Sinobacterium norvegicum: one gene and its partner. The protein of the gene in region 1 interacts with the protein of each later gene in a pairwise test. Links are inferred from orthologs where the notes say so. Each region holds a gene or a part of one and is shown on either strand. Other genes may lie near its edges.

Evidence for each region.
Region 2: the proteins of ribD (region 1) and accC interact in binary tests that used the Escherichia coli proteins (3 or more experiments, as listed by UniProt). The link is inferred for Sinobacterium norvegicum from one-to-one orthologs.

Annotation. Positions count from the first base shown.
Region 1 is NZ_CAKLPX010000001.1:1,838,539-1,854,450, reverse strand. Bases 12,068-14,987 are described here. They hold ribD (bifunctional diaminohydroxyphosphoribosylaminopyrimidine deaminase/5-amino-6-(5-phosphoribosylamino)uracil reductase RibD), read left to right. Parts: upstream 12,068-12,919; coding sequence 12,920-14,056; downstream 14,057-14,987. Other genes in these bases: ribBA (bifunctional 3,4-dihydroxy-2-butanone-4-phosphate synthase/GTP cyclohydrolase II), read left to right, coding at 14,793-14,987; L9P87_RS08275 (riboflavin synthase), read left to right, coding at 14,066-14,725; nrdR (transcriptional regulator NrdR), read left to right, coding at 12,460-12,927; glyA (serine hydroxymethyltransferase), read left to right, coding at 12,068-12,317. Also shown: GTP cyclohydrolase I FolE, read right to left, coding at 1-458; folX (dihydroneopterin triphosphate 2'-epimerase), read right to left, coding at 510-911; L9P87_RS08330 (YbgA family protein), read right to left, coding at 1,072-2,037; L9P87_RS08325 (PaaI family thioesterase), read right to left, coding at 2,199-2,633; hutW (heme anaerobic degradation radical SAM methyltransferase ChuW/HutW), read right to left, coding at 2,766-4,112; L9P87_RS08315 (hypothetical protein), read right to left, coding at 4,256-4,456; L9P87_RS08310 (gamma-glutamylcyclotransferase family protein), read right to left, coding at 4,613-5,113; L9P87_RS08305 (acyl-CoA thioesterase), read right to left, coding at 5,122-5,511; energy-dependent translational throttle protein EttA, read right to left, coding at 5,627-7,291; L9P87_RS08295 (bifunctional diguanylate cyclase/phosphodiesterase), read left to right, coding at 7,524-10,898; more of glyA, read left to right, coding at 11,058-12,067; more of ribBA, read left to right, coding at 14,988-15,912. UniProt on the Escherichia coli protein: Converts 2,5-diamino-6-(ribosylamino)-4(3h)-pyrimidinone 5'-phosphate into 5-amino-6-(ribosylamino)-2,4(1h,3h)-pyrimidinedione 5'-phosphate.
Region 2 is NZ_CAKLPX010000001.1:1,726,882-1,742,690, forward strand. The notes cover bases 7,717-10,533. They hold accC (acetyl-CoA carboxylase biotin carboxylase subunit), read left to right. Parts: upstream 7,717-8,363; coding sequence 8,364-9,704; downstream 9,705-10,533. Other genes in these bases: aroQ (type II 3-dehydroquinate dehydratase), read left to right, coding at 7,717-7,848; accB (acetyl-CoA carboxylase biotin carboxyl carrier protein), read left to right, coding at 7,885-8,337; prmA (50S ribosomal protein L11 methyltransferase), read left to right, coding at 9,886-10,533. Also shown: L9P87_RS07720 (amidohydrolase), read left to right, coding at 1-686; L9P87_RS07725 (DUF4136 domain-containing protein), read left to right, coding at 851-1,393; L9P87_RS07730 (DUF4136 domain-containing protein), read right to left, coding at 1,455-2,051; L9P87_RS07735 (YajG family lipoprotein), read right to left, coding at 2,129-2,692; L9P87_RS07740 (DUF2333 family protein), read right to left, coding at 2,698-3,762; L9P87_RS07745 (copper chaperone PCu(A)C), read right to left, coding at 3,789-4,250; L9P87_RS07750 (hypothetical protein), read right to left, coding at 4,348-5,220; L9P87_RS07755 (protein-disulfide reductase DsbD family protein), read left to right, coding at 5,407-7,134; more of aroQ, read left to right, coding at 7,411-7,716; more of prmA, read left to right, coding at 10,534-10,782; L9P87_RS07780 (DUF3426 domain-containing protein), read left to right, coding at 10,824-11,960; tRNA dihydrouridine synthase DusB, read left to right, coding at 12,152-13,138; DNA-binding transcriptional regulator Fis, read left to right, coding at 13,135-13,443; purH (bifunctional phosphoribosylaminoimidazolecarboxamide formyltransferase/IMP cyclohydrolase), read left to right, coding at 13,523-15,091; purD (phosphoribosylamine--glycine ligase), read left to right, coding at 15,214-15,809. UniProt on the Escherichia coli protein: This protein is a component of the acetyl coenzyme A carboxylase complex; first, biotin carboxylase catalyzes the carboxylation of the carrier protein and then the transcarboxylase transfers the carboxyl group to form malonyl-CoA.

The DNA of each region.
Region 1 (15,912 bases):
CGAACAATACGGTTGATCTTAGAGAGGCCGATGATTTTATCCTTGGGGATGTAGGCGACGGTGGCCATGCCATCGATGGTAACAAAGTGGTGTTCGCAGGTGCTAGTAAAGCTAATATCTTTGACCCTGACCATTTCATCGACACTCATCTTGTTGTCGATGACGGTGATCTTGGGGAATTGGCTGTAGTCGAGGCCAGAAAAAATTTCACCGACAAACATCTTGGCAATGCGATGCGGGGTTTCTGCCAAACTATCATCCGTTAAATCAAGACCCAGAGTGGCGACGATATCGGTAAATGAGGCCTTGATACGCTGGTATTTTTCTTCATTGGTCAGATCGTTGTCAACTAATGGAGTTTCTAAACCGCGTTGTAGCAGTGCTTGCTGTACCAGATTCGCCTCGTCACTTATGACAGTTTCACTGATGGTAAGTGGTTGATTGATAGCAATGTTCATAGCAATTTCCTGGGCTAAAGTGTATGCATGTTTGGGTGGTGATACGCTGGTTTAACGGTTGGCGCTGAGGCTGAGTGAGACGGAGTCGGCAAAGCGCAGTGCATGCGGTTTGTCGACACGGATACTGGCGTATTCAACCTGTTTGGCAGCCATTATAATGGCCAGTAAATCGGCAACCAGTTTTTCGAGTAGGCGGAAACGGCCGTTTTCCACATGCTCGATCAGGCTTTTGCACACCAGTTTATAGTTGAGCGCGCGATTTTCGTCGTCGCTGTCACAGGCCTCATCGGCGCTGTAGTGTATTTCTGCATTGATAATAATATCTTGCTGTTTGCTCAGTTCTTCAGGGTTAAAGCCAATGAAAGTGCGCAGTCGCAGATTGCTGATATGAATCACGGCGGCATTCATTTGGTAATCAATAGGATGTGTAGTGAGCGGGTTAAGCTGTGTCATAGGGTTTCCATGGTTGCCTGTTATTGTATGGTACGCAGTGGCTCTGTGCTTGGATGAGTTGCGCTGGCAAAAAAACGGCTGACCTTCTTAAAAGTATTATTCACAAGCTATAGAATAACAGAGATTACAGCTCTGTTGCATCATAGCCTGTGATGGATGGTTAGACGTTATTGAGTAGCATTAATTCACTCGGGTGCGGCTTTAAATAGAATGATTGGCTAATGTACTCGTTCGGGTTGCGTCGGAAGTGATGGCGCAGCAGGGTAATGGGTACAATCAAGGGCAATAGGCCGCGATGATATTGTGTGATTGCCTGCGTCATTTCTTCCTTATCTTCTTTGTCGAGGTGATTTTTCAAGTAGCCTTGGATGTGTTGTAGCGCATTGACATGGTTTTTGCGACTGGCAATAATCTTCAGCAATGCTGTCATCTGACTGAGATACTGCTCACAGAGTTGGTCGATGTCACAGCCTTTTTTGTCGGCCAGCATGGCGCCGAGTGCCCGGGCTTTTTCTTGGTCGTGGCTCATGAAAATATATTTATGGCGAGCGTGGAACTGTTGGATGTGTTTAAGCTCAGGCGAGGCTGCCATCATGTCTCGCCAGCGGCTGTAGATAAAGACACGCTGAATGAAGTTCTCTCGTAGGCGGGCATCGCCAAGGCGCCCCTCTTCCTCTACTGGCAGGTTGGGGAAGTTCTTCATCAGTCGGTTAGCATAGATGCCAATACCGTTTCTACCCGGAGCCGAGGGGCCTCCCTCGGTGTACAGTTTTACTCTTTCCATGCCGCAGCTGGGGGAGTCCTTCTTGAGAATATAGCCGCGTAAATTGCTGTGCCAATCATGTTGTTCTTGGGCGCATTGGTCTAGCGCGTCGGTGAAATCACGCTCGGCGTCGCGGGTGCCCACGCAGCGCGTCTCACCGTCGATGCCAACAAGGCGGATGGGCTCACGGGGAATGCTGAGGCCAATACTGACCTCGGGGCAAAAAGGCGTAAAGCTGAAGTAGTCACTCAAGGTGCCGGTGATATAGCTGTTGTTCTTGTGGCCGGAGTCAAAGCGTACTCTTTCGCCGATCAGGCAGCTGCTGATGCCGATGCTGATTTTCTCTCGACTGATGGTATCCATGTTATGTCTCTTATTCTCGATAGATGGCGTTTACTGAATTAAATATACGTCAAAAATCTCTGTTCGGATGTATCACCGAAGAAAATAAGCATGGGCCACAAAGCTATTGCACGATCGTCTATGCAGTGGTCACTGGTGTTGTTTCGACCATTGCTTTGCAGCTAAAGTCTTTTTATTAGGCAGGTCGCTGTAGCCGTTGCCAATAGCTTGCCAGCCTTATTCTTCAGTGTGCCCTCGGCGACACCCAGCGACTTAGAGAGGTTGACGATGCGCCCCTCGGCAATCATTTCCTCGTGCTGCGGCAGTGGTCGCATCATCTTTATATTGAGGTCGATGGTGCTATAGCTCACCATGGGTTCCATCATTGTATGGACGGCGCAGCCGGTGACCGAATCGAGCACTGTGGCGGCGAAACCGCCGTGGACGCCACCCATGGGGTTGAGGTGATTCTCATTGGCGGTGGCGAGGAAGATCACCCGTCCGGCCTCGGCCTCGGCCATAATCATCGGAATGGCATTGGTAATAGAAGGGGGTGGTAATTCACCTCGGATGACAGCCTGAATTACTTCCAGGCCACTCATTGTTGTTAAGTCCATGGGTGTGTCTCATCGTTTGTTTATTGCTATCGAGGGGCATTGTTGTTGCCAGGGCTGTTATCTCGATAGTGCTCTGTTATATGTGTTAGATGATAACTTCAACGCTGCGGGAATGACATACGGCGGGGCTATTTATTGCCGGATACTGTTTTTCGTTAAATAGTCAAACAGTCCTGTTTGTAAGTTTACATTCCAAAATCGCCCGGCAAGTGTCAGCTTTAAATGTTGCCGATCCAGTATGGCCAGGCCATTGTTTTGCCAGGCGTTAAACAGCGGCTTGAGTTGTTCGATCATTGTTTGTTCCAACTGATCGAGCGGCAATATGCCGCGGTCTAGGCCTCGCTTAATAGTGCTGTCAAAGGCTGCCGATGAGTTAGGGGCAATGACCATTCCCGGTACTCGACAGGGGGTGGCGATACTGACATCGCTGGCCAGTGCCTGCCGCCACGCTTTTATCTTGCGGCCATTCATTAAACTGTGCCCATGAATATTGCCGCCGGCACCGGCGCCGAAGGGTAGGGTCTCGACCCCACTTTTTGCCAAGCTGTTATAGCGACTACGTTCACGCTCATCTCTGCGCCAATGGCAGCTGGACAGCCGTTGCCACTGCCGTGATTCAAAAAACTCTGCCCCGGAGGCATACATGCCGGCGCGGGCCTGACTGTCGGCTTGGAACTGACTGTTGTCGGTGCCGAGTATTTCTCCCTTGCTGCTGGCTCGGTCAATCAGGCTGCCACTCAGTTGGATGAGCTGATAGAGGTCGACACCGTGGACGTTTGACTGGATAACCGCTGCCAGGTCTTGCTGCCAAATATCCCTGGTCTGTCCTGGCAGACCGAAGATGAGGTCGACCACAATGCTGGCTGTTGGATGTTGGCTCAACTGCTTGAGTCTGTCGATGACAATGTCGCGGCCATCGATGCGGCCAGCGGCTTGACGTACTTGGGTTTCGAAGCTCTGCACGCCAAAGGAAAAACGATTGAAGCCGCTGCTCAGGGCGGCCTGCCATTTATCGTCGTCGAAGCCGTGCAGTCGTCCCTCCAGGGTGATTTCGGTATCGTCGTTAAGAGGGAATTTGGCGATGGCTTGACCGAGACGGCTGATTGCTTCGGCACTCATATCGCTGGGGGTGCCGCCGCCCACATACACTGCGTCAAACATACGGCTTTGGGCCAAAACCGTGTCCGCGGCAATGGTCAGCTGCGCTGTTATAGACTGCATATAGTCACTAATGTCGGCAGGGTTGGAGCCGCTGACGAAAAAATTACAGAAGCTGCAGCGCTTGCGGCAGAAGGGGATATGAATATACAGCGTGCGTTGCTGCGCCGTACTTGGCTGCCGCCACCATTGTTGCCATTGCAGTTCACTGATTGTCACCGGCTGACTGTTCCGGCCAGCATGAGGAGCGTTCTTAGCGGCAAAGGCTTGGCGAAGTGGGTCGGCACTGGCGGTACCAGTCATCGAAGGGCTTAGCAGCATGGTGATTACTCAAAATGAATTTAAGTAATGATAATCATTATCGTTCGGTGGTGCGTTGTGATGGATCAACCTAGCTGTGATATGTGGCAGTGCCTTAGCTGCTCTCGCCGAGTGCTCTGATCATCGGGGCGTGGCGTTTATTGTTAGCGTACTCGCTGGCGTAACGTGTGCTGGTCACCGCCAAACTCGATGGTTTTAAGATTGATTAAGTGGCCGTCCATGGTATAGAAGAAGGATTCCCCCCGACTATCAACCGCATTGAACCCCTTTTCGCGGATGCTGCGCACGGTATGCCATTCGCCGGTGGAATCTGCCCAAATCTGACCTACTTCGATTTTATTCATCTTTATACCTCATCAAATAGGGTTGCCTGTCTGCCCGAGCGGTGGTGATTGCCGGCGGTCAAATAGGCGTGATGGGTCTCATCATAAAGAGAGCAGCATTAAATACTTGCCATTTGATGACAGCAGCTGTTTTTTTTGAGTTAATTTATAGCCGCGCTAATCGTGCACGGCCCATTGCGTCGCCGCCCGGCTCCGATCTGGGTCTGGCTTGGATTCAACCGCTTCAATCTTGGCAATATAATCCAGTGGCAAGCCTGTTTCGAAGGCGCCAATTAACACGTGATTAAGGTACCAGTCGTAGGGTTGGTAGTTGGCATCTAGCCTGAGCGCGTAGTAAGTCAACGCCTCGAACGATTCACCGGTGGCATTGGTCACCGTGACAGTCTTGTCACCATAACCGACGCCGAGGCTTTCGGCCTCGTCGAGGGTGGGTTTTTCATCCGCTTTCATGCTGAATAGCGTGCCGAACACGGTATCGCTGTCGTTGCCGGTATAGAGTGCATTGCACTTGCCAGAGCCGTCCCGGCCTTTTTTGTCGAATCGCAGCTCGTGGCTGGCGAGCGCAAAAATACCGAGTTTCTCTGCGCTGGGTACGCGTTGTCGAAGTCGCGCCATCGACATATTAGAGCCGTAGGCGAAATAGTAGAGGGTCGTCATAGGTGTGCTTATCGCTCCGATTCTTCCCAGTCTGCTGGTAGCTGGCAGCCCTTGCGCGTTTTGAGGTCGAAGCCAGCAACGGTTATGTGTCCGCGGCTGGCAACACGACCATCGGCGATAATCTCGTGGCTGATCGTCATGCTTTTATTGCCCATCCGCGAGCACCAGCTAACGACGCTGACATCGGCACCAAAAATCACCTCGCCGAGATAATCGATATTGATATTGACCACGGCATTGTAGGGTACTTCGCCCTCATAACAGTTGTTAATGGCGTAGAAGAAATCGGCCCGGCCAACCTCCATATAACTGACGTAGGCACCCGAAGAGATGTGGCCCATGGCGTCGGTATCGGAGAAGCGGACTTGTACAGAGGAGGTGGTAACGGGGAGTTTCATAGCGGGCTCTTATTCACTGTTATTTTATGCGGTGTTGATCAATACAGCGTTTATAGTGCCAGAGTCCTGCGGTAAACGGTATGCCCCTTGTGGGGCATACCGTTATATCAAAGCCTTATTTAAGCTTGCGATATTTAACCCGGGTTGGCACCAGCTCTTTGACACCGGTGCGGGCCAGGCGGTCCTCCATATAATCGCTGAAGTTACCCTCGTGGAATACCGCCGTTGACTCTCCCTCATAGGCGAGGATGTGAGTGGCGACACGGTCGAGGAACCAGCGATCGTGCGAGATCACCATAATACAGCCAGGGAAGGCCAAAATAGCCTCTTCCAGTGCACGCAGCGTCTCTACATCCAGGTCGTTGGTCGGCTCATCGAGCAGCAAAACATTGTGACCGCCGCGCAATAACTTCGCTAAGTGGACGCGGTTACGCTCACCGCCGGAGAGGTCGCCAATGCGCTTCTGTTGGTCTGATCCTTTGAAGTTGAAGCGGCCCACATAGGAACGGGAGTTTACTTCGTAGGTGCCGACCTGTAACACATCTTGGCCATCGGAAATTTCATCCCAGACTGTTTTATTATCATCGAGGCTGTCACGGCTCTGGTCGACCATGCCGAGGTTGACGGTTTCACCGATGCGAATAGTGCCTGCGTCAGACTTTTCCTCACCGGTCAGCATTTTGAACAGAGTTGATTTACCGGCACCGTTACCGCCGATGATGCCGACGATGGCGCCCTTGGGTACGGTAAAGGTCAAGTCGCTGATCAGTGATTTGTCACCAAAGCTCTTCTGCAACCCTTCGACTTCGATGACAACGTCGCCGAGGCGAGGTCCGGGTGGGATGTAGATTTCTTGGGTCTCGTTGCGGCTTTGGAATTCCTGCGAACTTAACTCTTCAAAGCGGGCCAGGCGGGCCTTGCTCTTGGATTGACGTCCCTTGGCATTGGAGCGCACCCACTCCAATTCCGAGGCCATGGCGCGCTCATGGGATTTTTGTTGTTTATCTTCCATCTCTAGGCGCTGGTCTTTTGCTTCCAGCCAGTCGGAATAGTTACCCTCGTAAGGTATACCGCGGCCACGGTCGAGTTCCAAAATCCAGCCGGCGGCATTGTCGAGGAAGTAGCGGTCGTGGGTGATGGCGACGACGGTGCCGGTGAAAGTGGTAAGGAAGTGTTCCAGCCAGGCGACGCTTTCTGCGTCCAAGTGGTTGGTCGGCTCATCGAGTAACAGCATGTCTGGCTTAGACAGCAGTAACTTACACAGGGCGACACGGCGTTTCTCACCACCGGATATCTTGCTGACATCGGCATCCCAGGGCGGCAGGCGCAGAGCGTCGGCAGCGACTTCCAAGATGTGTTCGAGGTTGTGCCCGTCCCAGGCGTTGATAATGTCTTCAAGCTTGCCCTGTTCTTTGGCCAGCTTGTCGAAATCAGCGTCCTCCATGGCGTATTCGGCGTATACCTCATCGAGACGTTTGAGGGCATCGACTGCCGGGCGAACACCGTCTTCGACGTTGCCGCGGACATCCTTGCTTTCATCGAGTTGAGGTTCTTGCTGCAGATAGCCGATATTGAGATCCGGCTGGGGTCTGGCCTCGCCAATATAGTCCTGGTCGACACCGGCCATGATTCGTAATAGGGTAGATTTACCCGAGCCATTAAGCCCTAGCACCCCGATTTTGGCGCCGGGAAAGAACGACAGAGAAATGTCGGCCAGAATTTGGCGTTTGGGCGGCACAATCTTGCCAACGCGGTTCATGGTGAAAACGTATTGAGCCATACAGGAGATCCTTCGAGCTACACAGTGGGGTTAACTGTTAAAAGGCGACATTATAGCAGTATGGTTATGTCGAGTAGTGCACAAAAACGGCAAAAATATATTATATTCGCCTATATGTGTAAAAGTTGCCGTCGTTAGTTTGGAATTATCTGAGCCGCTGTTATAGTAAATTTAACCCTTAGGAAAGACGGTTGTATTACAGATAATAATAAGATAGGGCAGCGTCAACACTATGCAGGACTTCTTCAATCTTAGCCTGAGCCAGTTACTCACTGACTGCGATGAGGCCTATGTTGCGACCGATGCCGGTGGCAGCGTCCTGTATTTAAACCCGCAAGCTCAGCAGTTATTTGAAAACCAGTTGTCGCTATCAAATGCCCAGCAGTGGAATTCACTCTTTACACCACTGAGTTATGCCCGTTTCATTGAAAGTATCGAGTTGATTCGAGCGGGAGAATTGGTTGCTGAGCAGATGTTCAGTCTTAAGATCGGTGAACAATACGGCCGTTTTCTCATCGTTAATCACCCGGTTAGAGAGGATGACAAGCTCGAACAGATTGTCTGGCAGTTTCGTTATATTGATGCGGTAAAAAGCGGCAATGGTATTGTTGCTCAGGCAGATCGTTATAAAACCCTTTTTGATATCTCCGTGGCGCCGCAGTGGGCCATTGATATCGAATCGTTGTACCACTATATGCATGAACTCGGTATCGGGTGTGAACAGTCGTTGAAGCAACGATTGTTAACCGATAGCGAATTTATGCCCGAGGTACGTCGTCGGCTGTCGATTATCGAAATAAACTTTGCCGCGATAGAGCTCATCGGGGTCAAAAATGCCGCCACCAGCGATTACCTTTCACTTTTTCCCGATCGTCATCTCAATTATTGCTGCAGTGCGGTGGTGGCGATTATCAGCGGCCAAAGTGAATATCGCTTTGACGTCGAGGTGCGCGATAATGCCGGCGAGTATTTCAATTACACGGTCATATCGGCGTTGCCGCGCAAGGATAATCTAGTTCGCGGCGTGCTATTTACCGGTTTTGATACCAGTGAATTAAAACGTGTACAGCGCGATTTGCAAGCGCGGGAAAACTTCTTCTCGGCGACCTTGTCAGCGGTGCCTGATTTACTTTTTGTCTACGATTTAAAGAATCACAAAACACGTTTTGTTAATGGCGAGGCTGCCCGCCATTTTGGCATTGAAGAGCATTCATCACCGCTGGATTTGAGCGACGAAAGCAGTCTGTTTTTGCACCCGGAAGACCGCCTGAGTGGCGATCAACTAATCCATCTTCTCAAGCGCTTAGGTGATGGTGAGGTGGTTGAAAAACACCTGCGTATGATGCATGTCAGCGGTGAATGGCGTAACTATGTTACTCGCAGCAGCGGCATTATCGATAAATACAATGGCCGTACCGCCTACATTGTGACAGTCGCCACCGATGTGACTGAGCAACAGCGGATAAAGAGTCGTTACGACCACCAGCAGCGAAACTATCGAACCCTGGCCGATAATTTCAGCGATATTATTTGCACCACTGACACCGAGTTAAGAATTGACTATATCAGCCCATCTGTGGAGAAGTTGCTGGGTTATTATCCGCAGCAATTCCTTGTTCAGCAGGCGTTGATTACAGAGCAAATACCGACCTTAAAATTAGTCTTCGATTCGTTGTCGAAAGACTATCATCGGCTGACCAATAACCCGCATATTTCTGCCGAAGAGCAGCGTCAATATTTGCGCCTGCAGGAGGTCGAGGTAGAGCACCACTTAGGTTATAAGGTTTCATTAGAGCTGCAAAGCAGCCTGATGTGGGAGGAGGATGGCAGCCTGCAGGGCATGCTGATTCTTTGTCGTGATATCACTCAACGATTAAAAATTGATGACGACTTGCGTCTCGCTGCCAAGGTGTTTGAAAACAGTTTGCAGGGGATTTATATCACCGCTGCCAACGGCACTATTTCACAAGTGAATAAGGTTTTTACTGCTATTACCGGCTACCGACCAGACGAGGTTATTGGTCGGCGTCCCTCGTTTTTATCCAGCAATCGTCATGCGGGAGTCAGTTTTGCACGTACCATTAAACCGGTGTTAGAGCAGGCTGGTTTTTGGCAGGGTGAGGTTGAGAGTCGCCGTAAGAGTGGTGAGTGTTACCCGGTTCAGGTGGGTATTACAGAGGTCAGCAGTAAGCACGGTGAGCACATTGGTTACATCACCGCCTTTACAGACGAAACCGAGCGCAAGCGAAATGAGGAGCGTATTCTTAAACTGGCCTTTTATGATCCGTTGACAGGTCTGGCTAATCGCAGTTTATTTCATGATGAATTAGAGGCCAAGTTATTCCGAGCTAACCGGGACCAGCTGCTGCTACCGTTACTTTTTATTGATATGGATGGCTTTAAGTCGATCAATGATTCGATGGGGCACGGCGCTGGTGACATCTTGCTGGCCCAGGTTGGCAAGCGTTTGCAGGCGGTGGTTGACGAGGGGTGTCAGGTTGCCCGCATGGGGGGGGATGAATTTGCCGTCATCCTGCCCGACTGTGATGACCATTCTGACGCGGTCGGGCATTCGACCCACATTGCTCAGTCGTTACTCTCCTCGCTGGCGGCACCCTTTATCATTCAGGGAAAGGATGTGTATTTAACGGCCTCTGTCGGCGTTGCTATTTACCCGACGGATGCCATTGATAGCACGACGTTATTGCAAAACGCCGATGCGGCGATGTATCACGCCAAGTCGGCGGGCAAGAACAATTATCAGTATTACTCTGGCATGATGAACCATTCATCGCTCGATAAACTGGAGCTACAAAACGACTTGCATCGTGCCGTGGCTGCTGGAGCATTTGAACTGTGCTACCAGCCGGTTATCGACCTCAATACCCGACGTTTAATATCGGTAGAAGCCTTGGTGCGCTGGCATCACCCGCAACGCGGCAGCATTCCTCCTGAGGTGTTTATCTCGATGGCGGAGGAAACTGGCTTGATTGTACCGCTGGGTAATTGGGTGCTTAATGAGGCCTGCCGACAAATGGCGCAGTGGCGTCGCGATGGCTTGGCGGTGCAGCGGGTGGCGGTCAATATATCGGCGCTGCAGTTCTCCGAGGGGAGTTTGTTGCGGCAGGTGATTGATGCGCTGGACGTTTCAGGCCTGCCCAGCCATTGCTTGGCGCTCGAGCTCACAGAGAGTGTGCTAATGGAAGATGTGGCCTACACCCTGGGCATGTTGGCCGATTTGAAGGCGATGGACGTGAAAATTTCCATCGACGACTTTGGCACCGGTTATTCGTCGATGAGTTATCTCAAGCAATTCCCGATTGACAGTTTGAAGATTGACCGCAGCTTCGTTGCCAACCTGCCGGGTAGCACCCAGGATAGCGCCATTACTCAGGCCATTATCGCCATGGCTCATAGCTTTAATCTCACCGTTGTCGCCGAGGGGGTGGAGACTGAGGAGCAGGCGAGTTATCTCGATAGTCTGGGCTGTGAAAAGTGCCAAGGTTTCCTCTACGGCAAGCCGATGCCGGCGCAAGAAGTTAACCGTTTGGTCGAGAATTCGACAAAAATTGATTTGCAGTTAGTGCAGCTAATTGGCGACGGATAAAAAATATTTTTCCTTTTTAAAACAATATCTTGCTGATAATTCTCGCATTCTCTCTTTTGCTGTTTTTCTGCTCGCAGAATCCCTGCTTTGAGTGTATGATGTGCCCCTTTCAGAACTGCCGTAATTGTTTTGCAACTCTCGCAATGGGGAAATAAAAATATGTTTAGTAAAGATATGAAGATTGCTGATTTTGACCCTGAACTTCAGGCTGCTATGGACGCCGAAGTTGTTCGTCAAGAAGAACATATTGAGCTGATTGCCTCAGAGAACTACGCCACGCCGCGTGTTTTTGAAGCTCAAGGCTCTGCATTAACCAACAAGTATGCCGAAGGTTACCCCGGCAAGCGTTACTACGGCGGTTGCGAACACGTCGATGTTGTCGAAACGCTGGCCATTGAACGTGCACAGGAGTTGTTCGGTGCCGGTTACGCCAACGTTCAGCCGCACTCTGGCTCACAGGCTAACGCCGCCGTGTTCATGGCGCTGCTTCAGCCCGGCGATACAGTGCTAGGTATGAGCTTGGACGAAGGTGGGCACCTGACCCACGGCGCCAAAGTGAGCTTCTCTGGCAAAATATACAATGCGGTACAGTATGGCCTAAACGCTGAGACTGGCGAGATCGATTACGATCAAGTTGAGGCAATGGCTGTTGAGCACAAACCGAAGATGATTATCGCCGGCTTCTCTGCCTATTCGATGGTCGCTGATTGGGCACGTTTCCGCGAGATTGCGGATAAGGTCGGTGCTTATTTGATGGTAGATATGGCGCACGTTGCCGGTCTTATTGCCGCAGGTGTCTATCCCAACCCTGTACCGTTTGCCGATGTCGTGACCTCGACCACCCACAAGACGCTTGGCGGTCCACGCGGCGGTATTATTCTGACCAAGGGTGGCGACGAAGCGATTGAGAAGAAGCTTAACTCTGCTGTCTTCCCCGGCGGTCAAGGCGGTCCATTAATGCATGTTATCGCCGCGAAAGCAGTATGCTTTAAAGAAGCGATGAGCGATGACTACAAGGCGTATCAGCAGCAGGTTGTGCTAAACGCTCAGGCAATGGCCAAGGTATTGATCGAACGTGGCTTTGATGTGGTTTCCGGCGGCACCAAGAACCACCTGTTCTTGCTCAGCCTGATCAAGCAAGACATCACCGGTAAAGAAGCTGATGCGGCGCTGGGTCTGGCCAATATCACGGTCAACAAAAACTCGGTACCAAACGACCCGCGTTCACCGTTTGTCACCAGTGGTCTGCGTATCGGCTCTCCGTCAGTGACGCGCCGTGGTTTTAACGAGGCAGACTGTGCCGCTCTGGCGGGCTGGATTGCTGATATCCTCGATAATATGGGTGATCAAGCGGTAATCGATGGTGTTAAGGCCAAGGTACTTGAAATTTGTAACCGCCTACCGGTTTACGAAAAGTAAGAAACGCCTTAAAGACAAAAAAGCCGCCCAGCGTTATGCTCGGCGGCTTTTTTTGTTATTGCGTTGTGCCGATTTCCAGCCAGGGCCGTCGCTGTGTTAGTATTGGCAAAATTCCCTCCCATTATATTCACTTAGGTTTTCTATGCGCTGCCCGTTCTGCTTTGAAGCTGAAACCAAGGTTATCGATTCCCGCCTCGTTGCCGAGGCTGATCAAGTACGCCGCCGCCGCGAGTGTTTAAGTTGTAGCGAGCGTTTTACCACCTATGAAGTGGCCGAGCTGTTAATGCCTCGGATTATCAAGGGTGACGGTACCCGTGAGCCATTCAATGAGGATAAGCTTCGCTTTGGTATCTTGAAAGCGTTGGAAAAACGGCCCGTCGATATGGAATCGATAGAGGCTGCCATCGCCAAAATTAAGCACCAGCTGCAGGCCACCGGTGAGCGCGAAATTGATGCCCGCTCGGTCGGCGAAAGAGTGATGAATACCCTGCGCTCGCTCGATCATGTTGCCTATGTTCGCTTCGCCTCGGTTTATCGTGATTTTCAGGATCTCGATGAGTTCCGTCGCGAGATCGACAGCCTGTCTGCCGATGGCAGTAAAAATGACTAATGCCCGTGATCAATACTATATGGCCGAGGCAATTGCACTGGCCAAAAAAGGCTTGATGACGACATCACCCAACCCTCGAGTAGGTTGTGTTTTAGTTAAAGACGATGTGGTTGTGGGGCGTGGCTATCACCTGCGCGCCGGTGAAGGTCATGCCGAGGTTAACGCACTGGCTGATGCTGGCGTTAATGCCCAAGGCTGCACTGCTTATGTGACACTTGAACCCTGCAGCCATACCGGCAGAACAGGCCCCTGTTGTCAGGCGCTGGCTAATGCCGGTGTTGCTCGGGTGGTGGTGGCCATGCAAGACCCCAATCCGCAGGTGGGTGGCAGCGGCCTGCAATACCTACGCGACCAAGGGATTGCCGTTGACGTTGGCGTTTTGGAACAACAGGCCAGAGCATTAAACCCGGGCTTTATTCGTCGCATGACGCATGGCCTTCCTCTGGTGACGGCAAAGTTGGCCAGCAGTGTCGATGGTCGGACGGCGATGGCCAGCGGTGAAAGCCAGTGGATTACTGGGCCGGCGGCACGCACTCAGGTACAGCAGTTGCGCGCCAGAAGCTGCGCCATTATCACCGGTATCGGCAGTATATTGCTGGATGATTCCTCGTTGACGTTACGCCGTGACGAGCTGGGCTTGGATGCCGAATTAAGTGAGCAGGTGGTTCGACGTCAGCCTATCCGAGTGGTGCTGGATAGTCGTTTACGGATGCCGCTGAGTGCGAAAATTTTGAGGCAAACAGGGCGCACAATTATCGCCTATCATTATGCGGACGCAGAGCGGCTGGAGGCGTTGTCCAATGCTGGTGCCGAGTTAGTGCAGTTGCCGCTGCGAGATGGTCATGTCGATGGCTTAGCGCTGTTGCGCTGGCTGGCAGAACAGCAACAGTGTAATGAGGTGTTGTTGGAGACCGGCAGTCAGTTGGCTGGAGGTTGGTTGCAGCAGGGCTTGATTGATCGACTGAAAATTTTCATGGCGCCCAAGCTGCTGGGGAGCCAAGCCCGACCATTGTTTACTTTACCGTTGGCGGCAATGAGTGAGCAGGTTGAATTGGCCATTGACGATATCAGAGCTGTCGGCGACGACTGGCTTATCAGTGCCGCGCCGGTTTATTCGACGCCTTTATAGAGACGTTATATGTTTACAGGAATTATCGAATCACTGGGCAGTATTCGCCAAGTACACCGCAGTCAGGGGGATATTAAGCTAGAAATATCCAGTGGTGAACTGGATTTGAGCGATGTGCATCTGGGAGATTCTATCGCCGTCAATGGTGTTTGCCTCACGGTTACAGCAGTAAAGGCTCGGAGTTTTGTTGCCGACGTCTCGGTCGAGACCATGGACTACACTAGTATCGGTCAGTTGCAGAGTGGCAATGCGGTCAACCTAGAAAAAGCACTGATGCCGACCAGTCGCCTGGGCGGTCACATTGTCAGCGGCCATGTCGACGGCGTCGGCGAGATTACTGAGCGGTTTGATGATGCTCGCTCTATCCGGATGTGGATCAAGGCACCGACGGATTTAGCGCGGTATATTGCCCACAAGGGGTCGATCACCGTCGATGGTGTCAGTTTGACGGTCAATAAGATCGATGGTTCGAGGTTTGAATTGAATATAATTCCCCATACCGCCGAGCGAACGTTGCTGCCTTCTTATCGTCCTGGGCGCCGCGTAAACCTTGAGGTAGACGTGATCGCACGATATTTAGAGCGACTGTTAACCGCGGATAAAGACAGTGAGGCGGCGAGCGAGGGTGTCACTTTGGCCAAGCTTGCCGAGAGTGGGTTTTTAAAGTAGCTCGCAAACGCGTAGAATAGCGCCGTCTCAATAGGCGGCAATCATCAAACATCAGTGGATTTGTAAAATGGCGTTAAATACCGCAGAAGAAATTATTAACGATATCCGTCTCGGTAAGATGGTTATTTTGATGGATGACGAGGACCGTGAAAACGAGGGTGACATTGTCATCGCCGCGGAATGTGTCAACGCCTCCGATATTAACTTTATGGCCACCCATGCCCGGGGCTTGATCTGCCTGACATTAAGTGAAGAGCGCTGTGCCAAGCTAAATCTACCGCTGATGGTTACCGAAAATGGCTGTCAGCACAGCACCAATTTCACCCTGTCTATCGAGGCTGCGACCGGTGTGACCACGGGGATCAGTGCAGCTGACCGTGCGCATACCGTTCGCACCGCAGTGGCACGCAATGCGGTACCAGAAGATATCGTCATGCCCGGTCATATTTTTCCGTTGATGGCCAAGCCCGGTGGTGTATTATCCCGCGCCGGTCACACCGAGGCCGGCTGCGACTTGGCTCGCCTTGCCGGTTTTGAGCCAGCGGCGGCAATTGTTGAAATTATGAACGAAGACGGTACTATGGCCCGTCGTCCAGACTTGGAGGTCTTTGCCGCCGAGCACGATATGAAAATCGGCACCATTGCCGACCTGATTCAATACCGTGTTGCCAACGAAAAGACCATCGAGTCAATCAGTGTGGGTGAGATCGAAACCGACTACGGCAGCTTCGACTTACACACCTTCCGCGATACCAGCGAAGGCAAGTTACACTTTGCCCTGGTCAAGGGTGAGGTGACGGTAGATGATCCGACGCTGGTTCGTGTTCACCTGGGTGCCACCGTACGCGATTTAATGTGTGCAAAAATTCCGGGTAAAGAGCAGGGCTGGAACATCAAGCGCTGTATGGAACGTGTTGCAGCAGCAGGCAAAGGCGTGGTGTTATTGATCGACAGCCCCGAGAGCCAGGAAGATTTATTGGCCAGTGTTGAGGTGGCGCTGGGCAATAAGCCAAAGCCTAAGTTGGATGGCGGCAGCAGCCAGTCGACCTATTTTACCGTCGGTATTGGCTCGCAGATTTTACGGGAGGTCGGCGTTGGTAAGATTCGTCTGATGGGGCCGCCGATTAAATACAATGCGATTTCAGGCTTTGACCTTGAAGTTGTCGAATTTGAACCAATTGAACCGG
Region 2 (15,809 bases), 100 kb from region 1 along the record:
CGTATCACGGCGATGAAGAGTACCGCGGCTATATGCGTAGCAGTTACCAAAGCCTTGAAGACGATGTCGTCGCCTTCCACAAGGCCGGCCTGCAAATGGCGATTCATGCCAACGGTGACGGCGCCATCGACGAGGTCATCAAGGCCTTTACCGTTGCTCAAGAGCAACACCCGGTCGACGATCCGCGGTTGATTTTAATCCACTCGCAGATGGCCAGAGACGATCAGTTATTGCAGATGAAGCAGCTCGGTATTACCCCCAGCTTCTTCTCCGCCCATGTTTACTACTGGGGTGATCGACACCGCGATATCTTTATCGGCCCCGAGCGCGCCGCCCGTATCAGCCCGGCCAAAAGCGCCGAGGCTATCGACCTCACCTACAGCCTCCATCTCGACACCCCGGTGGTACCGATGCAGCCGCTGATGGCCGTGTGGACCAGCGTCAACCGCATCACCGCCAAGGGCGAGGAGTTGGGGCCCGAGCAGCGCGTCAGCGTGATGACGGCGCTGCGAGCAGTGACTATCGACGCCGCCTGGCAGATCTTTCAAGAGGATAATCGTGGCTCGATCGAGGCCGGCAAGCTGGCCGACCTGGTGATTCTTGAGCGCGACCCGCTGCAATACCCGATGGATATTAACAATATCCGCGTCGAGCAAACCATTATCGGTGGCGTCGAGCAGCTTTAACGCTTACCACCGACGATAACTGCGCCGCGTCTTTGATGCCGCGCAGTTATCCCTAGCTGTTAAGCCACGCATTCCCCTACGCTGTTTTTTCACTTAGACTAAGTCGATCGATTGTTACTTCTTATTGCCGCCGCAATTTTTGACCAGCCAACTGGAAAGCCGCTATGTTCATCAAGCCTTTTTATACCGCGATTACTGCCCTACTGTTCACCGTCATCATCGCCGGTTGCTCGTCGCCGACCCAGTATGACTATAACGATGCCATCGACTTCAGCGGCTTCCACAGCTTCAGCCAGCAGAGCGTCAATAACGACCACCCACTGCTGCAACAGCGTGTCGATGCCGCGCTAACCACGCAGCTGAGCGCCAAGCAGCTGACACCGGCGGCGGCAGATGCTGCCGATATCGATGTGCGCTATACCATTGCCACCCAGACCAAACAAAACAAGTCCTCGGTTAGCATTGGCCTGGGCAGCTTCGGTAGCAGCGGCGGTGTCGGCGGCAGTGTCGCCATCCCGGTCAACAGCGAAGGCCCGAAAGTCGTCGCCATCCAACTCGACATCTACCAGCGCAGCACCGACAAGTTAATCTGGCGCAGCAGCGAGAAATACAACGATGACGGCGGCGACAATGCCGACAAACGCACGGCACAAATCAACGACACCATCGCTAAGATGTTAGCCAATTACCCGCCGCAGCAGCAGTAAATTCAGACATAAAAAAACCGGCCTAGGCCGGTTTTTTTATATTCTAACGAAACAGCTATTGTTACTGTTCGCCAGCATTTGGTAAATCACGGAACAGTTTATTAATACCGGTCTGGACACTCGACTCAACGGCTTTTAGAGAAGGGGAATTATCTTCCACCAATTTCTTTGCCACGCCTTCCCATACCATGCGCTTGGTGCTGTTATCGAGTACCGAGAATACGATGCCTTTGATTTGGAAATCGGTCATCACCGGGTGATTGTAAAACTGGCTGTTAACCGCATTGTAATCGGCCGAGGTTAAGTGGGCCGTCTCCATATAGTCGCGCGGTGAGGCCAGGCCATCTTCGCTAATAAACGACTCTTCACCAAAGCGGTAATCGAGGCTGATGTCAGCATTTTCGGCGGCATAAACATAGCCCTTTTCTTGCAGTTTCTTATCGACAGCCGCACGAATCCAATGATCGAAATCGATGGTTCGCTGCTCAACCCCCTCCTTTGGCACCATTGCCTCTGAGCGCCAGTTATAGCTCTGCCAATCGCCAATGACTGCCTTGCTGTGGGTGTAACTCTTGGTCTTAACACCACTGCAAGCACTGATGGCCACTACGGCTATCAACACTGAAGTTGCCAACAATAATCGTTGTACGCTCTTCATCTTCATCCCCTAGGTTTTTTCTGAACATCTTATAATTTTAGTATAACACGCCGACTCAGCGAGTCGGCAACGATGATTTAGCCACCGACAATAAAGCCGTTGAGATCCTGATCCCGCAGGGCACGGTTTAACAGCTCAGAGAACAAATCATCAACCAAGGCCTGATTTTTTTCATTGTTAGGCACCTGTGGCATTTTATGGGTTTGCTTTACCGAGTAACGAAAACTGCGCTTTTCGCCGCCCCGCTCAGCCACCACGGATAGCTGACCAGCGTAGCTGATCTCGGGTAACACACTGCGCTCAGGTGTCGAGATGGCAAAGCTGGACAGTACCACGGTAATCGCCGTCGGTGCCGAGGGCTGAATAGTGATCACACCGCTGTCGATCAAACCCTGTTGATATTGGTCGGCCAACTGCTGGGCAAAACCTTTATTGGTGGTTAATAGACTGGTCTCGGCATAGGTACCGCCACGGGAGCCAACCGTCATACTGGCACGGTCATCCCGCGCCTGTACCGATATCACGGCCAAACCCGAACGAATATTGGCCGGGGTCAACTCACCATTAAAACTCAATTGCTGGGGGCTTTGAGCGCAACCCGCCAACACCACTATCAACGTCATCAATACCGCACGAACCATTACCACTACCCTCTTGAAAGTAAGTCTCTAAGATCAATTATTGCCGCATTGGCGCGGGACACATAGGAGGCCATGACCAACGAGTGGTTAGCCACCAAACCGAAACCACTGCCGTTTAGAATTATCGGGCTATAGATGGTGCCCTGGGTCTCTTCTAATTCACGGATAATCTGACGCAGGCTGATCAGGGCATTTTTCTTTTGTAACACCCCGGCGAAATCTTTCTCCACCGCCTTTAAAAAGTGAATCAGGGCCCAGCTAGAACCGCGAGCCTCATAGAAGATATCGTCGATTTCGAACCACGAGGTCTTCACCTCCATCATTTGATCGGCGCCAGTCGCCTGGGTTGCGGCGCTGTCACCGGCCAGATCGGTATTGATGCGCGCCTGACCAACACTGGCACTTAAACGCTGTGACAAACTGCCCAGACGGCTCGATACCATGCCTAAGTACATGTGCAGATTATCGGCACGGGCGTAGAACTGCGCCTGCTTGTTTTGCTCATCGGTTAACCGTACTAGGTAGCTTTCAACCAGCTTCATGCCGTCGCGATACTCCGACTCACTGGCCGGCAAGACCCAACTGTTAGCCTGGAAATTAAAGCGGGGCTCGGCCATTGATAACTCTTCATCCTCACGGGATTGAGACTGTGAGCGGCTGTAATACTCACGCATCGCCCGCGATAAGTCGCGCACCTGAATCAACGCACCGTATTCCCAGTTAGGCATATTATCCAGCAGCACGCCGGGCGGCAGTCTGTCGTTGTGGGTATAGCCGCCGGGCTTGTCGAGCAGCGTCTCCATCACCTGCAGCAATGCTGAGGTTGTCGCCACCCCCACCACTTCACGACTTTCAATACCGACACGCTGCGTACTTTGCTCAATGCTAAAGAGGTCGGGTTCGCGACTCCAGTACCAGCCCATTGCGGCCAGCAAGACAATAATGACTAACAGTACCATGGCCAGCATTTTGAATGCCCTGCCGCCACCGAACCAATCCTGTAACTCTTCTCGCCAGCTATTGAGTTGCTGCGCCACCTTACCCGTTGCCATATTACGTCCAAATCTCATTCAATTATTCAATCTGTTGTTCAATATTAGCGGTGTTTAATCGACACCACCGGTAAATCTATCTGCTGAGCACTGCCATCGGAGAACTGCAGCGACATTTCAACATTTTCTCCGGCGCGAAGCGATGAGGTAACACCAATAAACATCACATGATATCCGCCGGGGGAAAACTCAAACTGCTCTCCGGCTGGAATAACCACCCGCTCAACTTGCTCCATACGCATGTTGTTCTGCTGATGAATATGCTGATGAAGTTCTACCCGTTCGGCCGCATTGCTATTGATTGACACCAGTACCTTGTCGGCGTCGCCACTGTTGGCCAGCGACATAAACGCCGCGCTGTTGACCTGTCCGGGAATGACTTCGCGCACATAGGCCTCGGAGACATCAATAGACCCGGCCATCACTGTTGTCGACATAAGCGATAAACCTAATGCCACCCCCATGATCGCCCTGGCAAAACCCATGGTGGAGAAAATATATCTCATGATGCAACTCCTCTTGTATTTTTTATGCCCCATCATCGCCTGTTTTACGGTTGGCAACAAGGGAGGTGGCGTCCGGAAAAAATCATCGACGAGATGTTTATTCTGGCTCAGCTGGCGGGGTGTCTGGCGCCGATGTCGTTGCGGTGTCTGTTCTGTCCACCTCTGCCAGCAGCGGCTGATCTAACAATACCACTCTGGGTAACTTACCCACCTCGATATTGGCACGGAAACGATAGCCCTCGGCCTTGGCCTTTAACTGCTGATATATCCAGCGGCCTTGGGCATCGTTTCTGGCGACTATTAGTAGCCGTGACTGCCATTGGCTGGCCAGCTGCGATATTGCATCGAGCTGGGCATCGACGGCGCTATTCTTCGCTGCTAAATCGCCGCTGTCGAGCAGGTATTCATTGTATTGGCTGTCGGCCATCGGCGCCTTGACCGCTCCATCGTCGACACTCTTATTACTATTATTGACCGTGGCTGGCGGGCTGTACTGTTTGATATAGGCAGCCATGGCGCGGGCGCCGGCATAGTTCGGGTCTATTTTCTGCGACTGGTAAACATAATCCTGTGCCGAGCGGACATTGCCGCGATCAAAGGCCTCTTTCGCCAGGGTGAGATAACGACGACTAATGTGCTTAATCCCCGCCTTGGCGGCGAGATTGTTCGGCTCAATATCGAGAATCTGACGGTAACGGTCATAGGCGTTGTCGCCCTTGGGTTTCATCAGCCGATTACGCTCGAAGGCCTGATCGGCCTCCATTAACATAAAGGCCACCCACTTGCGCTGGCGCTCCGCACTCTGCTGCTGCAGCTCGGCCTTGCTGGGCTGTAATTTGATCGGCACTGACGGCTGCGGTTTTTCCGGGGCGGCGCCACAGGCGGCCAAAAAAACAACCATCAACGCCACCAATAAATGACGGTGTCCTGCCAACTCGCCCGCTCTGTTCAATGCCTGTGCAGCCATCATTCTCTCTGTTATTCCTCAACTAATGCCTGACGCATAATCGCATCGACAAGACTTCGCTAACTTTCGGCGTTAGTATACATCACTCTTATCGGCATATTTGTTGGTATTATCACAGACCTTGGGGAATGTTTTACCATTCTGCTGGTCGAATACTGCAGTGCCGATTAATCACAAGGATATCCGACAATGCCCCGCCAGTGTTTTTCTTTCATTTTACTCACGCTGCTGACCTTGATCTCGCCGTTGGCAACCAGCCAAAGCGACCCCTTTGCCAACAGCTCGACCTCTGGCGATAGTTTTTTAACGGTCGATCAGGCCTATCAAACCGATGTCAGCGTCATCAACGAGCAACTCACCCGCATTCACTGGCAGATCACCGACGGCTACTACCTCTATCGCCACGCCTTCAAAGTTAAAATCAACGGCGACAATATTACCGATGCCGTTACCATTCCTGAGGGACTGGCCAAACAGGATGAATACTTCGGCGATGTAAACGTCTATTACCAACAGGCTGAGATCGACATCACCTCGCAACCAGCATCCGCCTATGACTTGAGCGTCACCTATCAAGGCTGTGCCGATGCCGGCCTGTGCTACCCGCCAGAAACCATCCACTATCGCGTCGACCCCAGCACCGGCAGTGTCGCCCTGGCCGATAGCAGCGGCGGCAACACCTCAGCCGTCACGGCAATCCCAGTCGCCCCCGCCATTGCCAACGATGGCAACAGTTCGATCTTCGTCATCATCATTTTCGCCCTGCTCGGCGGTATGATTCTCAACCTCATGCCCTGCGTGCTACCGGTACTATCACTGAAAGCGCTGGCAATGAACAACCAGGATATCGAGCACTCCCGCCAGCAAAGCTGGGCCTATACCGCCGGCGTTGTTATCAGCTTTGTTGCCATCGCCCTGCTGTTAATTATCTTACGCTCACTCGGCGAGGCGATTGGCTGGGGCTTTCAATTGCAGACGCCCTGGTTTGTGGCACTGCTGGCGTACCTCTTTTTATTCCTCGGCCTGGCCATGGCCGGCTATACCGAATTGGGCAGTTCACTGATGGGCGCCGGCCAGTCATTAACCCAGGGCAACAGCCGCCAGAGTTCATTCTTTACCGGCGTCTTGGCCACCGTGGTCGCCAGCCCTTGCACCGCACCTTTTATGGGGGCTGCCACCGGTTACGCGCTGACCCAATCAACACCCGTCGCCATTATCGTCTTCGCCAGCCTCGGCTTGGGCATGGCCTTGCCGATGCTATTGATTAGCTATATTCCCAGCCTCCACGACAAACTGCCCAAGCCCGGCGCCTGGATGATCCGTTTCAAGGAGTTTTTAGCCTTTCCTTTATATGCCACCGCATTGTGGTTGCTATGGGTGGTCGGCCGTCAAACCGGTATCGACGGCGCAATCACGGTACTCGGCGGTGGTATTCTCATCGCCTACGCACTGTGGGCATGGCGCGGTAAGAGCAAGGCCAGAGTCACCGCCATCGTCGCGCTGTTAGCCGCCTTCTACCCGCTGGCGAATAACCAGTTGCAGCCCCTAAGCCAGCAGAATAGCGTCGCCGACAGCGAGTACCAAGTCTTTAGCGAATCATATTTGGCCGAGCTACAGCAGCAGGGTAAACCGGTTTTTATCAATTTTACCGCCGACTGGTGTATCACCTGTTTGGCCAATGAAAAGACCGCGCTTAGCACCGAGAGAGTACAGGGGTTCTTCAAGCAGCAGGGCATCGTGGCACTGAAGGGCGATTGGACCAATTACAATCCCGAGATTACCGCCACACTGGCCAAGCATGGTCGTGGCGGCGTGCCGCTCTATCTTTTTTACCCAGCCGACAGTCAACAGCCTATTATTCTGCCGCAGTTGCTTACCGCCGATATCATCGAAGATCAAATAATGGATTCACTGTAAACTTAGCGGTGTCAAAATTCGGATTAACTTCGAGGAAAACACGGTGAATATGCTTACATGTTCACCGAATCGACAAAAATAGCATTTTTTGGTTGCCAAAAAGCCAAAAAATAGTGCAAAATCCCTCCCAATCGCTGAATAACGCTTGAAAACCGGTTTGACTCTGCTACTTTTAGAACTTAGCGGCAAGTTAGCGGCATAATAACCGATTATTCTAAGAAGTTTTATTTGGTAGCACATCGATATAGATGTTTTTATCGACAGAGGATTTTTACCGTGGCAAACATTCTTGTACTCAACGGCCCCAACCTAAACCTATTAGGCAGCCGCGAGCCCGAAATTTACGGTTACAGCACTCTGGAAGATATTAACCAGCAATTGGTGCAAAGTGCCAGTGATGCCGGCCACCAACTCGACGACCTGCAGAGCAACGCAGAACACGAGCTGATCGACCGTATTCACCAAGCACAGGGCAATATTGATTTCATCATTATCAACCCCGGCGCCTTTACCCATACCAGTGTTGCTCTGCGCGACGCCCTTGCCGGTGTGGCCATTCCCTTTATCGAAGTCCATCTTTCCAACGTCCACGCCAGAGAGCCCTTCAGAAAGCATTCCTATTTATCGGATATTGCTGAAGGTGTGATCTGTGGCTTGGGTGTCGACAGTTATCACCTCGCCCTGCAAGCCGTTATCGGCAAGCTCGGCGTTTAACCCCCTATTATTTAACCACCGTATTAAGGCGTTATTATGGATATCAGAAAAGTTAAAAAACTGATCGAACTACTTGAAGAATCAAACATCGATGAGCTTGAAATAAAAGAAGGCGAAGAGTCTGTGCGCATCAGCCGTAATGGTTCCTCTGCCACAGCGCCTGTTTATGCTCAGCCAGCAGCCGTTGCCCCCGCGCCCGTTGCTGCAGCTGCCGCACCTGCTGCTGCCGTTGAAGCAGAGCCTGCCACCCCGGCTGGCCACAGCGTTAACTCGCCTATGGTTGGCACCTTCTATCGTTCACCCGCACCCGGCGCCTCTTCTTTCGTAGAAGTCGGTCAACAGGTCAAGGTTGGCGACATTATCTGTATTGTTGAAGCAATGAAGATGATGAACCAGATCGAAGCCGACAAGGCCGGTACTGTGCAAGCTATCTTGGTAGATGATGGCCAGCCAGTAGAATTCGATCAGCCACTAGTCACTATCGGTTAATCCGCAACAACAGCGAGGTATCCACAATGGAAAAAGTTGTTATTGCTAACCGCGGTGAGATTGCTCTGCGCATCCTGCGTGCCTGTAAAGAATTAGGCATTAAGACTGTTGCTGTGCACTCCACCGCCGACCGTGATCTCAAACACGTCCGCCTGGCCGACGAGGCTGTCTGCATCGGTAAAGCACCATCGACAGAAAGCTATCTTAAGGGCTCAAGTATTATCAGTGCCGCCGAAGTCACCGGCGCCGATGGCATTCACCCAGGCTACGGTTTCTTGGCAGAAAACGCCGAGTTCGCCGAACAGGTAGAAAACAGCGGCTTCACCTTTATTGGCCCAACTGCCGATACGATTCGCACCATGGGCGACAAAGTCGCCGCGATCAAGGCGATGATTACCGCTGGCGTACCCACAGTCCCAGGCTCAAACGGCCCGTTGACTGACGACTCAGCTCGCTCGCTACGCATTGCCAATGAGATCGGCTTCCCGGTCATCATCAAGGCTGCTGCCGGTGGCGGTGGTCGTGGCATGCGCGTGGTTCACGATGAAAACGAACTGCTCAACAGCATTCAGTTGACCAAGTCTGAGGCTCGCGTCGCCTTTGGCGATGACACGGTTTACCTGGAGAAATTCCTCGGCAACCCTCGTCACGTTGAGATCCAGGTCTTAGCCGACGGCCAGGGCAACGCCATCCACCTGTTTGATCGCGACTGCTCACTGCAGCGTCGCCATCAGAAGGTATTAGAAGAAGCACCGGCACCGGGCATCCCCGATGACATCCGTGAGAAAGTGGCCATGGATTGTGTGCAGGCCTGTATCGATATTGGCTACCGCGGCGCTGGCACCTTCGAGTTCTTGTATGAGGACGGCGGCTTCTACTTCATCGAGATGAACACCCGTGTTCAGGTCGAGCACCCGGTGACAGAAATGATTACCGGCATCGACATCGTCAAGTGGCAGTTACGCATTGCCGCTGGAGAAAAGCTGACGGTCAAGCAGGAAGATATCAAAATCAACGGCCACTCTATCGAGTGTCGCATCAACGCTGAAGACTCGAAAACCTTTATGCCCAGCCCCGGTAAGGTCACGCACTACCATGCCCCTGGCGGCAACGGTATCCGTGTCGACTCTCACCTGTACAGCGGCTACAGCGTGCCTCCGCACTATGATTCTTTGATTGCCAAAGTCATCAGTTACGGCAGCACCCGTGAAGAAGCGCTCAACCGTATGGACAACGCCCTCGACGAGCTATTGATCGAAGGCATTCGCAGCAACGTTGCCCTGCAAAAAGAACTTGTTAACGACAAAGGTTTCCGCAAGGGTGGTGTTAATATTCACTATCTTGAGAAGAAACTCGGCCTGCAATAAGCTCGAACTTAGTGGCAGCATCCGTGACGGCAGCTACGCCGTCACCGCTGCCACTAATGCCCCGCCCTGCGCCACCGCGCAACTCTGCACTGATTATTGACCAGCCTTGACATCGTTTACTTGCCTTTTATCCGCCGCACTATAGAATCGCTGCTCAGCTTACCCCACAGGATTAACGACCATGCCATGGATTCAAATCAATTTTGATACCAACCCCGATGACGCTCCGGGATTAGAAGACGCCTTGTTAGAGGCCGGCAGCGTGGCGGTGACCCTGCAGGATAATGCCGACCAACCCCTGTTTGAACCGGCTATTGGCGAGACGCCGCTGTGGTCACACACCCGCGTCACCGCGCTGTTTGACGCCGAGGTTGACCTAAGTATGGCACTGCGCATGATCGCCGCCTGCTACCAGCAAGATCTGCCACCGCACCGCAGTGAAATCCTCGAAGACAAGGACTGGGAGCGCGAGTGGATCAAGAACTACAAGCCGATGAAGTTTGGCCAGCGCCTGTGGATCTGCCCAAGCTGGATGGCCCCGCCAGAGCCGGATGCGGTGAATATTTTACTCGATCCCGGCCTCGCCTTTGGCACGGGTACTCACCCGACAACGGCACAGTGCTTAGAGTGGTTAGATAGCGCCGATGTCGCCGGTAAAACCGTCGTCGACTACGGCTGCGGCTCTGGTATCTTGGCCATCGCGGCACTGCTGCTGGGCGCCGAGAAAGTCATCGGCACCGACATCGATCCGCAGGCACTGGTTGCCAGTCGCGACAATGCCCAGCGTAACGGTATTGCCGACGAGCGCTTCGAACTCTACTACCCTGAGCAAATGAATGAAAAATACCCCGAGCTGAAGGCTGACATCGTATTGGCCAATATTCTCGCAGGCCCTCTGGTCGAGCTATCCGACACCTTAACAGGTCTGGCTAAACCCGGTGCAGATGTTGTACTCTCAGGTATATTGGATGTACAAGCCGAGGCAATTCGCCAGTGTTATAGTCAACAATGTGACGTCCGACAAATAGTCAATCAAGAAGAATGGATTCGTGTAGACGCTGTTAAGTCTGCACAGTAGTATCGCAACAACAACAATTTTAGTAGGACGATACCGTCATTATGGAGCCAAAAGTTACTCGCTGCCCTAACTGCCAAACCGCATTTAGGGTAACAGAACATCAGCTAACGCTTGCCGCTGGCAGTGTGCGCTGTGGCTCCTGCCTCAACGTCTTTGCCGCCGCCGATCACTGGGACGACAACGACGATGATACAAATATTACCGACGACAGCCCCTCGCTGCCCCCAACTCTTGCCGAAGACCCGCTGTTTAATTTCAGTCTCGGCAACGATGACAGCCAGCACGACAACTCGACCACCGGCAACAGCTCGAGCAACAGCGCACTCAGCGATAGCTTTATCAACCTTGAGGCCCTCGATGAGCCGCAGGGCTTCAGCGATGTCGATGTCTTCAGCAACAATGAAGACAGCGACGATGACGAGGATGATGAATCGTGGGCTCGGGCGCTGCTTGAGGAAATCGAACAGTCCAGCCCAGAAGAACTGTACCAACCCACGAACACCCCAGACGAAACCGACAGCGACCACGCACAGCCCTCGGTCGATCACAGTCCCGCCGATGAGGTGGACGAGCAGCCAGCTGCCAGCCCTCATCAAGCCGACAGTTTCAGCGCAGACTCACCGATTGCCGACCGCGCCGCTCTGGTCAATGCCATTGAATCTGAGCCGGTCGAGCTACACCATCACCACAATCACAGTAAACAATGGCTATGGTCAGCCCTCAGCGTCTTAATGCTGGTCATTCTGCTCGCCCAGTACGCCTGGTTCAATATCAACAGCCTGAGCCGTGAAAGCACACTCCGCCCGTGGTACCAAAAAGTCTGCGAGCATATCGGCTGCCAATTACCGCCACTTTATGACATCAGCAAAATCAGCAGCCGCAACATTATCGTCCGGCCTAATACCGACAACGACCAACTGCTCAATGTCGACATGATTATTATCAATAACGCCAATTTCGACCAGCCCTACCCGAAGATTCGGGTGACCTTTAGTGATGTCAATAATACCGTGATCAGCTCCCGCGGCTTTACCAAGGATGAATATTTGCACGGCGAGCTGAGTGGCAGCAAGCAAATGCCTAAGCAGCGACAAATACATGTGCCGCTGCTATTGGTCAGCCCCGGTGACAACGCCATCAACTATAAGATTACTTTCGAAGCGGACGAAAAAAAATAATCAAGCCCTAAAGAGAAAAAATCGAACAAAAAAACAGCAGTTTTTCCGCCCTTCTCTCTTTCCCCGCCTCGCTAGAATCTGTATTATAGCGCCCCTCAAAACGGCTCTACTCGACCGATTTCAACGCTATTGTGCGTCGACCTGTTTTCGTCGTCGCCGTTATTTATCCACAGCTTAAAAGGTATCACCCGTTGGTCCAGATTGGCGCTTACAAGATAGAGGGAAAAGCGGTGCTTGCACCGATGGCCGGTGTTACCGACCGTCCTTTCCGTCAGCTTTGCAAGCAGTTCGGCGCCGCTCTTGTGGTCTCCGAGATGGTGACCAGCGATACCCGCCTGTGGAACACTCGCAAATCCAAGCTCCGTCTCGACCACCGTGGCGAAGTAGCCCCCCGCGCGGTACAAATTGCCGGTGGTGACGCCGAGATGATGGCTGAGGCGACTCGCCAGAACGTCGCTCTTGGTGCCCAGATCATCGATATCAATATGGGCTGTCCGGCGAAAAAAGTGTGTAAAAAAGCCGCCGGCTCAGCCCTGCTCAAAGACCAACAATTGGTACAGGATATTCTCGAGGCCGCTGTCGACGCTGCTGGCGACACCCCAGTGACGCTCAAAATTAGAACCGGCTGGTCACCGGATCAGCGCAACGGCGTCACTATTGCCCGTATCGCCGAAGATGCCGGCATCCGTTCATTGGCCGTCCATGGCCGTACCCGAGCCGATGCTTACAAGGGCGAGGCCGAATACGACACCATTGCCGCAATCAAGGCCGCCGTCGATATTCCGGTCTTTGCCAATGGGGATATTAACAGCCCAGAGAAAGCCGCCGCCGTGCTTGACTACACTCAGGCTGACGGCGTCATGATCGGCCGCGCCGCCCAGGGAAAGCCCTGGCTATTTGACCAAATCAATCATTTCCTCAGTACTGGCCAATACCTGCCGGCACCGAGCAACCACGAAATTCATCATGTTATGAATTCCCATCTCGCTGAGCTTTATGGCTTTTATGGCGAGTTTATGGGGGTACGTATCGCCCGCAAACACGTGGGTTGGTATTTGCAAGAACATCACATCAACCGTCAACTCAAGCAACAATTTAACCGCCTTGAGAGTGCCAGCGAACAACAATTTTGGCTGACCAAACTTTTTGACGACTTTCCCAAGGAGCACCACCCATGAACGATTCTGCAGCCGTGGCAATCAACACCGAAGACCGCGAATTAAAGAGCAACTTTACCCAGGCCCCTGTGGCCTCTGCCCAAACACTGCGCGACAGTGTTGAGACTGCGCTTAACAACTACTTTTCGCATCTAGACGGCCAGCCAGTCACAGAGGTGTACGACATGGTACTCGCAGAGGTTGAAGCACCGTTGCTTGAGCGTGTGATGCAATACACCCGCAACAACCAAACCAAGGCCTCCATCATTCTTGGCTTGAACCGCGGCACGCTGCGCAAGAAGCTCAAGCAGTACGACCTGCTGTAACGAATCTGAAAAGGTGAGCTTAGGCTCGCCTTTTTTATAATCACCCTAAACCCATTTATCCATCATCTAGAGACTATCAATGAGCGATTTACATCCCGTTAAAAGAGCCTTAATAAGCGTCTCCGACAAGAGCGGCATTGTTGAATTTGCCCGTGAGCTTATCGCTCAAGGCGTTGAAATTTTGTCCACCGGCGGCACCTATAAACTACTGAAAGACAACGACCTCAGCGTTGTCGAAGTTTCTGAGTACACCGGTTTCCCTGAAATGATGGATGGCCGCGTCAAAACCCTTCACCCGAAGGTGCACGGCGGCATCTTGGGTCGTCGCGGCACCGACGAGGCAATTATGACCGAGCACGGTATCGATGCCATCGACATGGTCGTGGTTAATCTCTACCCCTTCTCTGCCACCGTTGCCAACCCGGATTGTAGCCTCGAAGACGCTATCGAGAACATCGATATTGGTGGCCCAACCATGGTTCGCGCGGCGGCTAAGAACCACGCCCACGTCAATATCGTGGTCAACGCCTCGGACTATCAGGCGATTATTGCCGAAATGGCCGCCAACAATGCCAGCACCACCCTGGCCACTCGCTTCGATCTAGCCATCAAAGCCTATGAGCACACCGCCGCTTATGACGGCGCCATTGCCAACTACTTTGGTACCAAGGTTCCCGGCGGCAGCGAAAACTTTCCGCGCACCTTTAACACCCAGTTTGTTAAGGCTCAGGAGTTGCGTTACGGCGAAAACCCACACCAGAACTCAGCCTTTTACGTCGAGGCCGACCAACAGGAGGCGTCGATCTCTACCGCTCAGCAGTTACAAGGCAAGGCGCTGTCGTACAACAACATTGCCGACACCGATGCCGCTCTCGAGTGTGTTAAAAACTTTACCGCACCGGCCTGTGTCATCGTCAAACACGCCAACCCCTGTGGCGTTGCCGTTGCCGACAATATCCTCGATGCTTACAACCTCGCCTTTGCCACCGACACCGAGTCAGCCTTTGGCGGCATCATCGCCTTCAACCGTGCCCTCGATGTCAATACCGCTCAGGCCATTGTCGACCGTCAGTTTGTCGAGGTCATCATTGCCCCCAGCATCGAAGACGGTGTCAGCGACATCATCGCCGCCAAGAAAAACGTCCGTCTCCTCGAATGCGGCCAGTGGCAGCAAGCCGGTCACGCCTTCGACTACAAGCGCGTCAACGGTGGTCTGTTGGTTCAGGACCGTGATCAAGGCATGGTACTCGGCGCCGATCTCAAGGTTGTCAGCCAACGTCAGCCCAGTGAAGAAGAGATCCGCGATCTATTATTCGCCTGGAAAGTCGCCAAGTTTGTTAAGTCTAACGCCATCGTCTTCGCCAAGAACGGCCAAACCGTTGGCGTTGGTGCCGGTCAGATGAGCCGCATCAACTCTGCCCGCATCGCCGCCATCAAGGCCGAGCATGCAGGCTTGGAAGTAGCCGGTTCGGTGATGGCATCAGACGCCTTCTTCCCCTTCCGTGATGGTATCGATAACGCCGCCCAATCGGGCATCAGCTGTGTTATCCAGCCCGGCGGTTCGATGCGTGACGAGGAAGTCATCGCCGCCGCAGATGAGGCTGGCATGGCCATGGTCTTTACCGGCATGCGCCACTTCCGCCACTAAGCTGTAGCGACAATCGGCCTGCCCATTGGCAGGCCGACTCTGTTGCGCAACTTCGCCATCGCTTTGTTTTAGCCCGGGGCTATTTTAGCCGCACTGGGCATCACCAATTTTGGAGTAGGGTAATGAATGTATTAATTATCGGTAGCGGCGGACGGGAACACGCTCTCGCTTGGAAGGCTGCTCAGTCAGCAGCGGTCGACACCGTTTTTATCGCCCCCGGCAACGCTGGCAGCATCGGCGAAAATAAATTAAAAAATATTGCCATCGATGCGATGGACTTTGTCGCCCTGGCAGATTTTGCCGAGTCGAATAATGTTGGCCTTACCATTGTTGGCCCCGAAGCACCGCTTGTTGAAGGTGTGGTCGATTATTTCCAAAGCCGCCAACTGCGATGCTTTGGTCCCAGCAAAGGTGCCGCACAGCTCGAGGGTTCTAAAGCTTTCACCAAAGATTTCTTAGCCCGCCACAATATCCCCACCGGCTATTATCAAAACTTCACCGATGTTGATCAGGCTCTGGCCTACATTCAACAACAGGGCGCACCGATTGTTGTCAAAGCCGATGGCTTAGCCGCCGGCAAGGGCGTCATCGTTGCCGAGACTGTCGCCCAGGCTGAGGAAGCCGTGCGTGACATGCTCTCTGGCAATGCCTTTGGTGAAGCCGGTTGTCGTGTCGTCATCGAGGAGTTTCTCGGCGGCGAAGAGGCGAGTTTCATCGT